2 regions of the Gardnerella lacydonensis genome follow, and region 1 is predicted to be linked to the other one. Evidence: riboswitches for the same ligand, from Rfam matches in the RefSeq annotation. Region 1 holds a riboswitch; the other holds the start of a gene.
The links. Region 1 has a riboswitch for thiamine pyrophosphate ahead of ACJV45_RS03710 (ABC transporter permease). Riboswitches for the same ligand answer to the same signal wherever they lie in the genome.
Positions count from the first base shown of each region.

Region 1 (6,168 bases):
AAGAAACACAGTAGGAATTGTTGACATTATTAGCATTATTTTCATTGTTTTGAATGTTCATATTAACTCCTACTGTGTTTTGATTTTGAAAATTATTTAGCGTATTTTAAAGGTTTAGGTTACTTGCTGCAATCCATTACGGAATCATCCAAGTTTGTTGGAGCTTGCTTAATTAAACCATATTTTACGTATTCTTTTGCCTGAACCTTCATCATTTCTAAGCCTTTCTTATCGATTGGCTTAATTGTTGGATTATCGAATTTTTCAATCTGCTTAATGATTGTATCGCTTGCTCCAAGTTGCTTATAAGCATTCCCAATAACATTCTTTTCTTTATGCGACTTATTAGCTTCGCGAACAAGAGCGTTATACATTTTTTTAACGAGCTCAGGATGCTTCTTAGCAAATTTTCTAGAAACAATGTGAATGGTAACATTCATGTTGCCATACTTTTTAGCGTTAACAAGTAATTTTGACCCAGGGGTTGTCATCGCTGCAGCAAGATTCTGATCGAATGAGGAAATTGCATCAATCTGCCCAGATGTAAATGCTGCCTGGAAGTTCTTAGGGCTCATCTCTACTTTATGCACTTTAGAAACGTCTAATCCGCTTTTATCGAATGCGCGGTGAAGCATGTAATCGCCAGTATCACCGTTGTGAATAATAGCAACTTTCTTTCCATATAAGTCTTTTAGTGTTTTTACGCCGCTTTTTGCGGATGCAACGATTCCTTGAGAATCACCATTGTAATATTCGAGCGCAAATGCAACCCAAGGTTGACCTTCTGCAATCAAATCAATAAATCGTCCAGTTCCAGTAGTTGTTGCATCAGCGCTTCCGCTCATAACTGCGGTAAGACCATCAACTGGAGTGTATGGTCCAGTATAGGTGACTTTTGCTTTTCCAAATTCTTCCTGAAGGAATTTTTCATTTTTTAACGTTGTTAAATAGTTTGCTGTAGAAAGATAAGCAACCCTCATTATTCCCGTATCTTTGCTAGAAGATTGGGAGTTATTTGCAGGTTTTTGAACTCCGCCGCAAGATGCGAGAGCGATAGTTGCGCAAAAAGCGCATACTGCTGCAATAGAGCGTTTGCTAGCAATTTGTATTTTGAAATTAGCCATGATTTGGCTCCTCTACTTTCATTTTGTGTTTTTCTTATTTGGTTTATTTGGTTGTTGGTTAAATTTTGTTGATTAAATTTTTATAAAAATTGACTTATTTTTAAAAGTATCGTTAAAAGTATCTTTAAAATTCACAGAGGATTTTATAAATTCTTTATTTACGTGAATTTCTAAAATCAACTCTTTGTTAAGATTCTCTATTTACTCTGCGTTCTGGCATAAGCCAATATTCGAATATGTTTGCAGTAACTTCTGATCCAAGTCCTGCAATCGCATATAAAATAATGCATGCCATCATTTGATCTGGTCTAAAGAATTGTTGAGCTCTAGAAAGAATATATCCGATTCCTATTGAAGAATTAACTGTTTCACAAGTAACTAAAGCAACCCATGCTACGGAAATTGAAAATCGCAATCCTGTCATAAAATTAGCTAGTGTTCCTCGCATAAAAATTGTTGTAAAAACAGTCGATTTTTTAACGTTATAAGCCTTTGCAAGTTCTATTAGTTTAGGGTCAATGTTCCTTACTCCATCTCGAATATTGACATACATTGGTCCAAAAACGCCAAGCGCTATAAGCATTATTTTCATCATTTCGTCCACACCGAGAAAAATGATCAATAAAGGCGCTAATGCTGGGAATGGTATGGATCTGAGCATATGACTTGGTTTATTTATTACTGATTCTCCTATTTTGCTTCCGCCAGAAATGATTCCAGATGGCAAAGCAAAAGCAATTCCTAAAAGAAGACCAGCTACAACTCTAAATATGCTTATTGCAAGAGACGGTAGTAATATTCCTTCGTTGTTTAAGTCAACAAATGCTTTTATTACCTCGCTTGGAGATGGCAAAGCGCGATTTTCGGCAGGAGTTAAGGTTGTTAAAAACCATAAAAAAAGAATCGCTATAGTAGAAAACCAAGCTTTTAAAGAAATAAAAGCTTTACGATGCAGTTTTGCAATCGCGCTAAAAAGGTTATTCATAACGACATTCCCTTCGATAGTTTTAGCTATATCAGGTTCGACGGGTATAATCTCAGCAATTACAATTAAATAATTGCACCCCGTGTCAGTTTGTTATTATCATATAAAGGCATGGACAAATCGCGAAACGCTTAGATTATATAGGCTTGTATCTTTAACGACTTACGCTACGAAATAACGTCCATAAAACGCATTAATCTTGAATATGTTACACAACCAACAAAATGAATAAGGAGTAGTTGTGGCAGCTATTGAAAGCGTATATGCACGCGAAATTTTGGATTCTCGTGGAAATCCTACCGTTCAGGTTTATTTGGAGACCGAAGATGGCGCTCAGGGCATTGGCTTAGTGCCTTCTGGTGCTTCGACTGGTGAGGCTGAGGCTTGGGAGCGTCGTGATGGCGACAAGTCCCGTTATCAGGGCAAGGGTACTTTGGAAGCAGTTAAGGCTGTTAATGAAGTAATTGCTCCAAAGGTTATTGGCATGGATGCCTCTGACCAGCGTGCTCTTGATGAAACCATGATTGAGCTTGATGGCACTCCAAACAAGGGTAAGCTTGGCGCAAATGCTATTCTTGGCGTTTCTCTTGCTGCTCTTTATGCAGCTGCTGAATCTGCAGAGCTTCCATTGTATCGTTACATCGGCGGAACTAACGGACATATTCTTCCAGTTCCAAACATGAACATCATGAACGGTGGCGCTCACGCTGATTTTGCAACTGATATTCAGGAATACATGATTTCTCCATACGGTTTCGCAACTTACAGCGATGCTTTGCGCGCTGGTGTTGAGGTTTATCACACCTTAAAGAACGTTTTGAAGAAGGAAGGCTTGGCTACTGGTCTTGGTGACGAAGGTGGCTTCGCTCCAAAGATGAAGTCCAACGAAGATTCCTTGAAGTACATCATGGATGCAATCGAAGCTGCAGGTTACGAGCCAGGCAAGCAGATTGGTATTTCCCTCGACGTTGCTTCTTCTGAGTTCTACAACAAGGAAACTGGCAAGTATCGTTTCGACGGCGAAGAGCGTGATTCTGCTTATATGCTCGATTACTACGAGAAGCTTATCAACGAGTATCCAATCGTTTCCATCGAAGATCCATTCCAGGAAGAAGGATGGGATGATTGGGCAGCAATCACCAAGCGTCTTGGTGATCGTTTGCAGTTCGTTGGCGATGACTTGCTCGTCACCAATCCAAAGCGTTTGGCTAAGGGTATTGAACTTGGAGCAGCTAATTCCTTGCTCGTAAAGTTGAACCAGATTGGTTCCGTTACCGAAACCCTCGACGCTATTGAGCTTGCAACCAAGAATGGCTTTACTTCTATGGTTTCTCACCGCTCTGGTGAAACCCCAGATACCACCATTTCTGATCTTGCTGTTGCTAAGAACACTGGTCAGATTAAGACTGGTGCTCCTGCTCGTGGTGAGCGTATCGCTAAGTACAACCGCTTGCTTGAGATTGAGGAAGAGCTTGGCTCTACCGCTCAGTATGCTGGTTACAGCGCATTCAAGGCTTGCAAGAAGTATATGAAGTAATATACTAGGGCTTTTATAAGTTTTTCATAAGACTTGTTTAAGCTTTTTAAGCTTTGAGCTGAAGTTTATTTTCGGTCAGTCGCAATAAAATGTGGCTGACCGTTTTTGTATATTTTCAATGATTTCTTAAAATTTTAAAAAAATTTTTCTAAAATTACTTTCATTATCTCCAAAATAGTGCTATTTTTGTGAAAAACTAAAAACAGAAGGAGATGTTTCATATGAGAAAAGTCGCTGTTATAGGCATGGGTAATGTTGGTGCTGCAGTAGCCCATCAGCTCATTATTGGTGGTCACGTTGACGATTTGTATCTTTATGATTCAAATGAAGCAAAAGTTAAGGCTGATGCTCTTGATTTTGAAGATTCAATGGATAATGTACCTTTTAACGTTAATATCACAGTAAACGACTATGAAGCATTAAAAGACGTAGAAGTAATCGTAAGCGCCTTGGGTCATATAAAACTTTTGGATGTTCCTCATCCAGATCGTTTTGCGGAGCTTAAGTATAACCGTAACGAGGTTGCAGAAGTTGGTGCAAAAATTAAAGCTTCTGGATTCCATGGCGTTTTGATCGATATCACTAATCCTTGTGATGCTATTTGCCAGCTCTACAAGGAAGCTACTGGACTCCCATACGAAAGAGTTATTGGTACTGGCACTCTTCTTGATTCTGCTCGTTTGCATCGTGCTGTAGGAAAGTTCTTCGGAGTTCATCCTAAGGCAGTTAAAGGTTATAGTTTAGGCGAGCACGGCGATTCACAGTTCGTTGCATGGTCTACAGTAAAAGTGTTAGAGCAGCCAATTACTGATCTTGCTGAGGAAAAGAACATTGACTTGGATGCTGTTGATGATGAAACTCGCGAAGGCGGTTTCACTGTGTTCTATGGAAAGAAATATACCAACTACGGTATTGCTGCAGCAGCTGTTCGTTTAGTGAATGCTGTAATGACGGATTCTAGAGAACAGATGCCTGTATCCAATTATCGTGAAGAATATCATTCTTATCTTTCTTATCCAGCGATTGTTGGTCGAGATGGCATTGTTGAGCAGTGCAAGCTCGATTTGACTGAAGAAGAGTTGCAAAAGTTGCAGCATTCTGCAGATACGATTTTAAGCAAAGCTCAAATGGAATAGTTGGAAATCTAAGTTTTAAAAGAATTTTGAGTATGATTTTGTGACCAGCTCCTATATGGATAGCTGGTCACAATTTTTGTATTTTAGCGTGTATTTTGTTCATATTGTGTAATAATGATTTTTTAGGCTAAAAGTAAATATAAGGTGTATTTACACGTCGAATATTTAAAGTAACTTAGAAGTATGGTTTTGAGAAATCGCCGCACGGCAACAAGTACAGTTGATGAATCAAATCAGCCAAAGAAAAAAAGGCTGTTTTCTGGTTCGTTCGTATTTGTTTTTATGATAGTAGTGGCGTTTCTTTGTTCTATAGAATTTGTTTCAACAATTCGAAATTATGCGTTAAGCTTGGCTGAGTTACACGCTTTGCAAAGAGATGAGTCTGCTCTAAAAGACAAAAAACAGGAGTTGGATAATAATATTGATCGCTGGAAAGATAAAGCGTATGTTACCGCACAAGCTAGGGATAGGCTAGGATTCATATTCCCTGGAGAGCAGGCTGTTAGAGTTGAACACCCAGAAGCTGTTACAGGAGTTGTGCCAGAATCATTTAATAAAGATGAATCAGAGTATGAGGAAAGAAAAGCTCTTCCTTGGTATAGTGATTTGTTCTATTCTCTTCATAAAGCAGATAAGCCAGATGATATGAGTATGAAATCTCAAGACGATGACGTTAACGATTCTAATAAGGATAAGACTTCTAAGCATAATAAAATGGATAAAAGTCGCCAGCAAAATAAACATCAGAAAAATAAATCGTCAAAATCTACAGATAAGAAACAGAGTAATACAAGTAGACAGTAGTAAGAAAATATTAAAGTACTTTATTTTAAAATCATGCAAATGCATAGGGGAGTTAAAAACATGGATTTGAATATACAATCCTTAGTGGATAGTTTGTTGGAAAACCCTGCAAGTGATGCAGATAAAGACATTGTTAAACGTCAATTGGGAAGATTCCCTAGGGGAATGGTTGCAGTTGGAGCTAGATGCGCTTGTGGACGTCCTCTTGCTGTTATTACAAGGCCATGCTTAGAAGATGGAACTCCTTTTCCAACTACATGCTACTTAACAAGTCCAGAAGCTGTTAAAGCAGCTTCGCATCTTGAAGCACAAGGTTTTATGAAGGAATGCAACAATTTATTGAATAATGACAATGATGTTGCTAAAAAATATGAGCAGGCACATAAATACTATTTAGAGTTTCGTCACGAATTAGCTATTCGATTGGAAGATAGTGAAGAGCATATTAAAGATATGAGTGCTGGGGGTATGCCTGTTCGTGTTAAGTGTTTGCATGCCTTGCTTGCGCAAAGTCTTGTAATGGGTAAGGGTGTGAATCCTATTGGCGATATGGTGTTAAGCAAGGTAAAAAATGAATTTGAC
Region 1 is NZ_JBKQXT010000002.1:391,579-397,746, reverse strand. It holds gene ACJV45_RS03720 (ABC transporter ATP-binding protein) at 1-61, opposite strand, end outside; gene ACJV45_RS03715 (ABC transporter substrate-binding protein) at 120-1,124, opposite strand; gene ACJV45_RS03710 (ABC transporter permease) at 1,312-2,109, opposite strand; TPP riboswitch at 2,100-2,202, opposite strand; gene eno (phosphopyruvate hydratase) at 2,351-3,646, shown strand; gene ACJV45_RS03700 (L-lactate dehydrogenase) at 3,868-4,782, shown strand; gene ACJV45_RS03695 (FtsB family cell division protein) at 4,966-5,586, shown strand; gene ACJV45_RS03690 (DUF501 domain-containing protein) at 5,647-6,168, shown strand, end outside.

Region 2 (6,168 bases), on a different contig from region 1:
CTTTCTGTAACTCCTGACGGTAAAAATACTGGTCAAAATAAGTCTGGTTCAGAAAAGACTTTTAATGTAGTAAAAGCAACTGGAACAGGCACTGACACTCAAGATGATCAAAAGCAGGAAACTGTGCTTGATCCAAAGCAGAAGAAAATCACGCGATTTGTTAATATTCGTGCAGATTACGATTGGTCAATTCGTAACGGAGATAAGTTACCGGGTCGAGATAGTGACGATGGTTTTTATTGGTATGGCAGCGATGAATATAGTACGCAATATTTAGTGTACAAATTCAACATTAACCAAGGTAACAACTTCAATACGAATGACGCTTTGAGCTTATTCAAAGGCACAAAGAAAACTAGACGGCTTGGAAACCAAATACAGCCATCACTTTACCCATTGAACACCAATGATGCTGATGCTACTAATAAAGCAACCATAGAAAATCTATGGGGTGGATACAACAGCATGCCTCAGCGTGGTGATGGCGGCATCGGTTACGCTCGTAAAGTCAATGGTGCGCGCGGAGACTGGGTGAACGTTGTTGACTTAGTAAAATACGACAGTCTTGGCGGTGGACTCGGCATAAATACCAATGGTATTACTGATAAAAACAGTTTCTTGCAGCCGCAAGGTTATATTATGCCTGGTGGTAAAGAATATAATCAGCAAGCGTCTGGTATAAACTTAAGGTCTGTAATTCTTAGTAAAAACTCTGCTGTTCCAGAAAGACGCACTCAGCTCTATATTTTCAACGGTAAACCATGGAAAGATTTGGAAGCTCGTGACGAAGGCGATAAAAATCAAACTCCAAATGTAATTAACGTGTGGTTTGTGCCTGTAGACAAGAACAAGCCGTGGATTTCAGTAAAAGATCCTAAAGATGCTAATAAGAAGCTTCTTGGCGAGTGCAATCCTACTAAAGATAAGGCTGATTCTTGCGGAACTCCTACTACTATTGATATGAACAAGACTGATATTACAAAGCAGTCGGGCTTATTCAACGTAGTAGATTTGCTTGGAATGGATGATGATTTCAATGTGGCAAATCCTGATACGCATGTAAGCAACGCTTTGAAGAATACGCTGAGCATAGATATTGAAGCAGACGGTGTAACAGATCCAAAGACTAAAAAAGCTCCTCGCGCAAGGTTTGTTACAGACGGGAATATTAACAAGGAACTATTGCGTGCGTTCATAGAAAAATGGCGTGGGCAAGATGTTAAAAATTCACCAACTTTCAAGATGATTGCTCAAGTAACTGACGACTCTGGAAACAAGAGTAACGAAGCAGTAGTGGGCAAATTCAAGTTCAATTGGACTGTAGCTGACTCTCCAATTGTGCGCGCATATGATGGTCATCATTATGGTGATTCATCTTCCTCTAAAGTCTGGCTTCACGATTGGGAAGGTGCTGTTGCGAATAATTACTATAATGCTGTGTCAGTTGTTGCAGGGAAAGATGCGACTCGACTCGTAGTGTATTTCACTCGCGCCGAAAAAGCAAAACTCGCTAGATTACAATCTAGCAATAATCTAATGTCTAGCTTGGGTGCACAGGATAACTTGAGTAGTAACAATGCTACTTCTCAAAGCGATAGTGACACGAGTGAAGCATTAGCATTATGCAGAACTAAGTCAACTGATAACTGGCAAGTTTGCGAAGGTTATACGCTACCTCAAGGCGTTACGTTGAATTCTAAAGACGAAGGAAGAAATAATTCTGCAATAATATTTAATGCTGGATTCTTAGCTCCTGGAAGCGTAGTGCGTGCAAGGAATCACGCAGGATCTTATGGACCTTGGTCTAATATGCCTGGCGTTAAATCTGAAAATTTGGATGAGTTATCGAATAACACAAACTCATCTCAATCAAGCGGCAGTATAAATTCAGATCATGCAAGTAGTTCTGTAGATAGCACTCAAACAGGTGGTAATGAGTCAAATGCGCTAAAAGAAGAAGATATGCGAAACGTGCTATCTGCTGACTCAATGGTTGCGCAACGTAGTAGCGTGTGTAGGCCTGAAACAAAAGCACCAAAAGAGTGGAGTTCGCCTTCAGATTGCGTATTCTTCCCAGTCGTAGTCAATAAGAAAGTAGTACAAGTGCATCCATTGCTGCTGAATGACTCTGAAAAGCATGCTGTAAATTACGTGCTACGCAATGGCAATTCCGGCGGCAAATGGCTTGGTTTTGGAGATGCTGACAGTCTTATAAGCGTGGATGATGATGATACGCTTTCTGCAAACCAGTCAGAAGTTGCTTGGAAGCGCGGGGAGTATGTTGCTCCTCAAGAGCAGGCGGATAAGCGCAGTAATTACTCTAACGCAGGCAATGAGCAGGATTCATTTATTCTTTTGCGCGGATGGCGTAGGCGAAATGTAACGCCAGAACCGAGATATAATATTGTAACTCGATTCGCTACGTTGCGAAGTGTTGGCAATGCTGCTGCCGACTACAAGATTACTTGGGATAAGAATAAGCCATATGTTGGTGAACGTTCTGACGACCCAGGATTTGAGCTGGTTGGCGCGTCTGGTCATCAATCGCTTGTGTACCGTTATAACGCGAGTACGAAAAATAAACAAATTGATTTAAACCAATTGCAGAATGCTCTCACTCTTAAGCCGAATATTCCAAACAGCATGAGTGAAGATGAGTTTAAGAAGATTCAACCATCTTTGCGCGTTGTAAACGGCGCGGATAAGGAAAATGGCGAGCATAGCAGTAAGGTTACAGTACAGCTTCCTGACAACAAAACTAGGGTAGATCAATTCGGTCATGATGATGGTTCCTACTTCTTCACGCTTAACGGTGAGTATATCAATATACCTGATTTAGTATTAGGTAATGGAAACTATGGTGGCGGATTAAATGTTTCTAACACTAATGGCATGAATTACAGTACATTGGGTAATAATTATTCGAATATGAGTCCTCAAGATATTACTGTGAACAAATGGTGTGAGGGTAGTGGTACTGCAAATCCAAATTGCAAGACTGTCAATTCCGATTCCTTTAAGCTTACGAAAGTTTTAGGTGGAAATAAGAATATAGAAACTGCAGATGATGTAGCTGGAACATCTAAGAAAGCTATTGCTCCAGTCTATGCTTTGTCGCTTTCTAATGGTTGGGCAATGAGAAGCTTAAAGAATACTTATGGCTATGATGCGCAAACTCATTTTAAGAATGTTGCTTCTGCAACTTCGCTCATACCAGTATACGTAGTGCCGGTTGATGTAGTAAAGCCTAAAGCTGAATCTATAGGTTCGCTTAAGACTTCGACTATGGATAAGCCTTACGAGGTTACTGCTAATGACATTAACTTCGCTTTCACAGGTAATCCAGATGCTAAAGGCAAAGTGAATGGCAAAGAGCTGTTAGTAAACGCTAGCGATGATTTTGATTCTCGAGATGTAGTTGAGAAGAATCTTCAAGTATGCGTGCGAAAGTTAAACAATCGCAAGCCTGTTGATGATACTTGCACGCCTATTTTGAAGCGCGATGCCAAAGGCAACGCAAGTGTAGATACTGAAGCATTGCAGAGGCTGCTTATAACTAATAGGAATACGGCTGTTTACGCAGTATACGCGCAGACAAAAGATAAGTCAGATAATGAGAGTGAGCACTATGATGCTGGTAAAGATGATAAGAATGCAATCATCGGCTATATAAAGATTACTGGCATCAACGTGTCGCCAATTCCGCTGCCGTTTACTGGTGGAAACGCTGCTATTACGTACACCTTCTTATTCGGCATATTGATGGCGCTCTTCATAGCGTCGGGTGCATTCGGTAGGCGCGGATGGTTGGCATCTGTGCTTAGCGGAAACGGCATCAGTGGCGAGCTAACATACAGCAAGCATTGCAACGCTTCGGCAGAATCGTTGCGCAATAGCAGACTATTTGACTGGTTTAGTCGCTGAATTAGATCAGGCTTGCTTTTGTGTGCTAATGTTTGCTTTTTGTTACTTTTATCCCGCGTTTGTTTACGTATCGGGCGATTTTGGGAACAAACGCGGGGTGTAGTAAGTCACAAATAAACGATATAGTCAAATAATGGTTCGGGGTGCGTTTAAACGCTGAGATTACACCCGTTGAACCTGATCTAGATAATGCTAGCGAAGGGAATATCATGACAGAATTGTCACTAGATTCGCATACTAATACATTTAATATAAATCTATCTAATCCATACAATACATCCAATACATACAATACATCCAATACATCCAATACATCCAATACATCCAATACATCCAATACATCCAATACATCCAATACATCCAATACATCCAATACATCTAATCAATCTAATCAATCTGCAGAAAGCTTATTTTCTACACAGCGCAAAAACTCATTACCATCGTGTGAAAAACCAGTGATTCCACGAGTGCTTTCCATAGCCGGCACAGACCCAACTGGTGGTGCTGGAATTCAAGCCGACTTAAAATCAATCATGGCTTCCGATGGTTTCGGCATGTGCGTTACAACAAACTTAGTAGCGCAAAACACATGCGGTGTGCGAGAAGTATATACTCCACCAACATCATTCCTAGTATCTCAACTAGAGGCAGTATTCGACGATGTAAAAGTAGATGCTGTAAAACTAGGAATGTTAGGTGATAAACCCTATATTGATATAGTCGGAGAATGGCTTGAAAATCATCCAGTTCCTGTAGTCGTGTTAGATCCTGTTATGGTTGCTACATCAGGCGATCGTCTTCTTAAAGAATCTGCAGAAGAATCCTTACGACTTCTCATAAAAAAAGCAGATATTATTACACCAAATATTCCAGAACTTGCTGTTTTATGCAATAGCGAACCTGCAACGAGTTTTAATCAAGCTTTAGAACAAGCTAAAATTTTAGCTAGTGAAAATAATGTTATTGTAATCGTTAAAGGTGGACACTTAACAGGAAAAGACGCTGGAAACACCGCCGTATTCCCAGATGGCACTAATGTGCATGTTCCTTCACGCAGAGTAGACACAAAAACTACACACGGTACAGGATGTTCGCTTTCATCATCATTAGCAACGCGTGTATCCTTAGCTCTTAAAAACGGCAAAACGCTTGAAAATCCTGCAACCGTATCAGAAGCATTAACTTGGACAACGCATTGGCTTAACGAAGCAATACGCAACGGCGAAGATTTGCATGTTGGAAAAGGGCATGGTCCAGTAAATCACGCCGCACGACAATATAGGCTTGAACTTGATTCCTCTACAACGCCTTGGGAACATCTGAAAGACGATAATTTAATTAATCTTGACGGATCAAATCCGGAAACCTGTTATGTTGTGCCAAAAACATTGCCTAGAAAACCTAAAATATGCGCTGCAGGACGCTGGACTCAAGCTCTTTGGAATGCCACTGCAGACGTTGACTTTAATATTATGAATCTTGATTTTATTAAGTCTTTGGGAGATGGGTCTTTAGACGAGGATTTGTTTGACTTTTACCTGAATCAGGATGCTGAATATTTGAAACGTTACTCTCGGGCGCTCGCGGCCACTGCTGCTAAAACTCAAGATGATGATGCGCGCGTGCACTGGTCTTCTAGCGCTGCCGCATGTATTGAAGCAGAAAGCGAATTGCATCGTAGCTGGTTTAAGAAAACAGGTACTGCTATGAAGTCAGCATGTTCTCCTGCAACTCTTGCCTACGTTAATCATCTTTTAGCTACAACCTTTAGTGAAGATTATGTTGTTGCTGCAGCTGCTATTTTGCCGTGCTACTGGCTTTATGAAGAAGTTGGGCATGTTCTTGTTGAAAAAACTACTCCAGATAATCCTTATAACGATTGGATTTCAATGTATTCGTCGAAAGAGTTTGATGCGAGTGTTAGAAAAGCGATTGAATGTGTTGAAAAAGCTTTCGAACAAGCTTCACCAAGCCAGCGTATTCTTGCCGTGCAAGCATATATGACGTCTTGTGTGTACGAGTACGATTTCTTTAATCAAGCACACCGTTCACTCAGATAGTCACTCAGATAGTCACTTAGTTAGATAGTCACATATCTAATTAATTAGACAGTTATTAGGAATCATTTTCTACTATTCGTCTGCGATTGGCGTTATCTACAAAAATCGCAGGCGAATTTTTCATATTTTGCTATTCCTAAATCCGAATCAAGTATAGTAAATCTTATTTATGTAAAAACGAAAT
Region 2 is NZ_JBKQXT010000001.1:439,490-445,657, forward strand. It holds gene ACJV45_RS01950 (cell wall-binding protein) at 1-3,924, shown strand, start outside; TPP riboswitch at 4,054-4,146, shown strand; gene ACJV45_RS01955 (bifunctional hydroxymethylpyrimidine kinase/phosphomethylpyrimidine kinase) at 4,134-5,984, shown strand.
Region 2: another riboswitch for thiamine pyrophosphate. It lies ahead of ACJV45_RS01955 (bifunctional hydroxymethylpyrimidine kinase/phosphomethylpyrimidine kinase); the one in region 1 lies ahead of ACJV45_RS03710 (ABC transporter permease).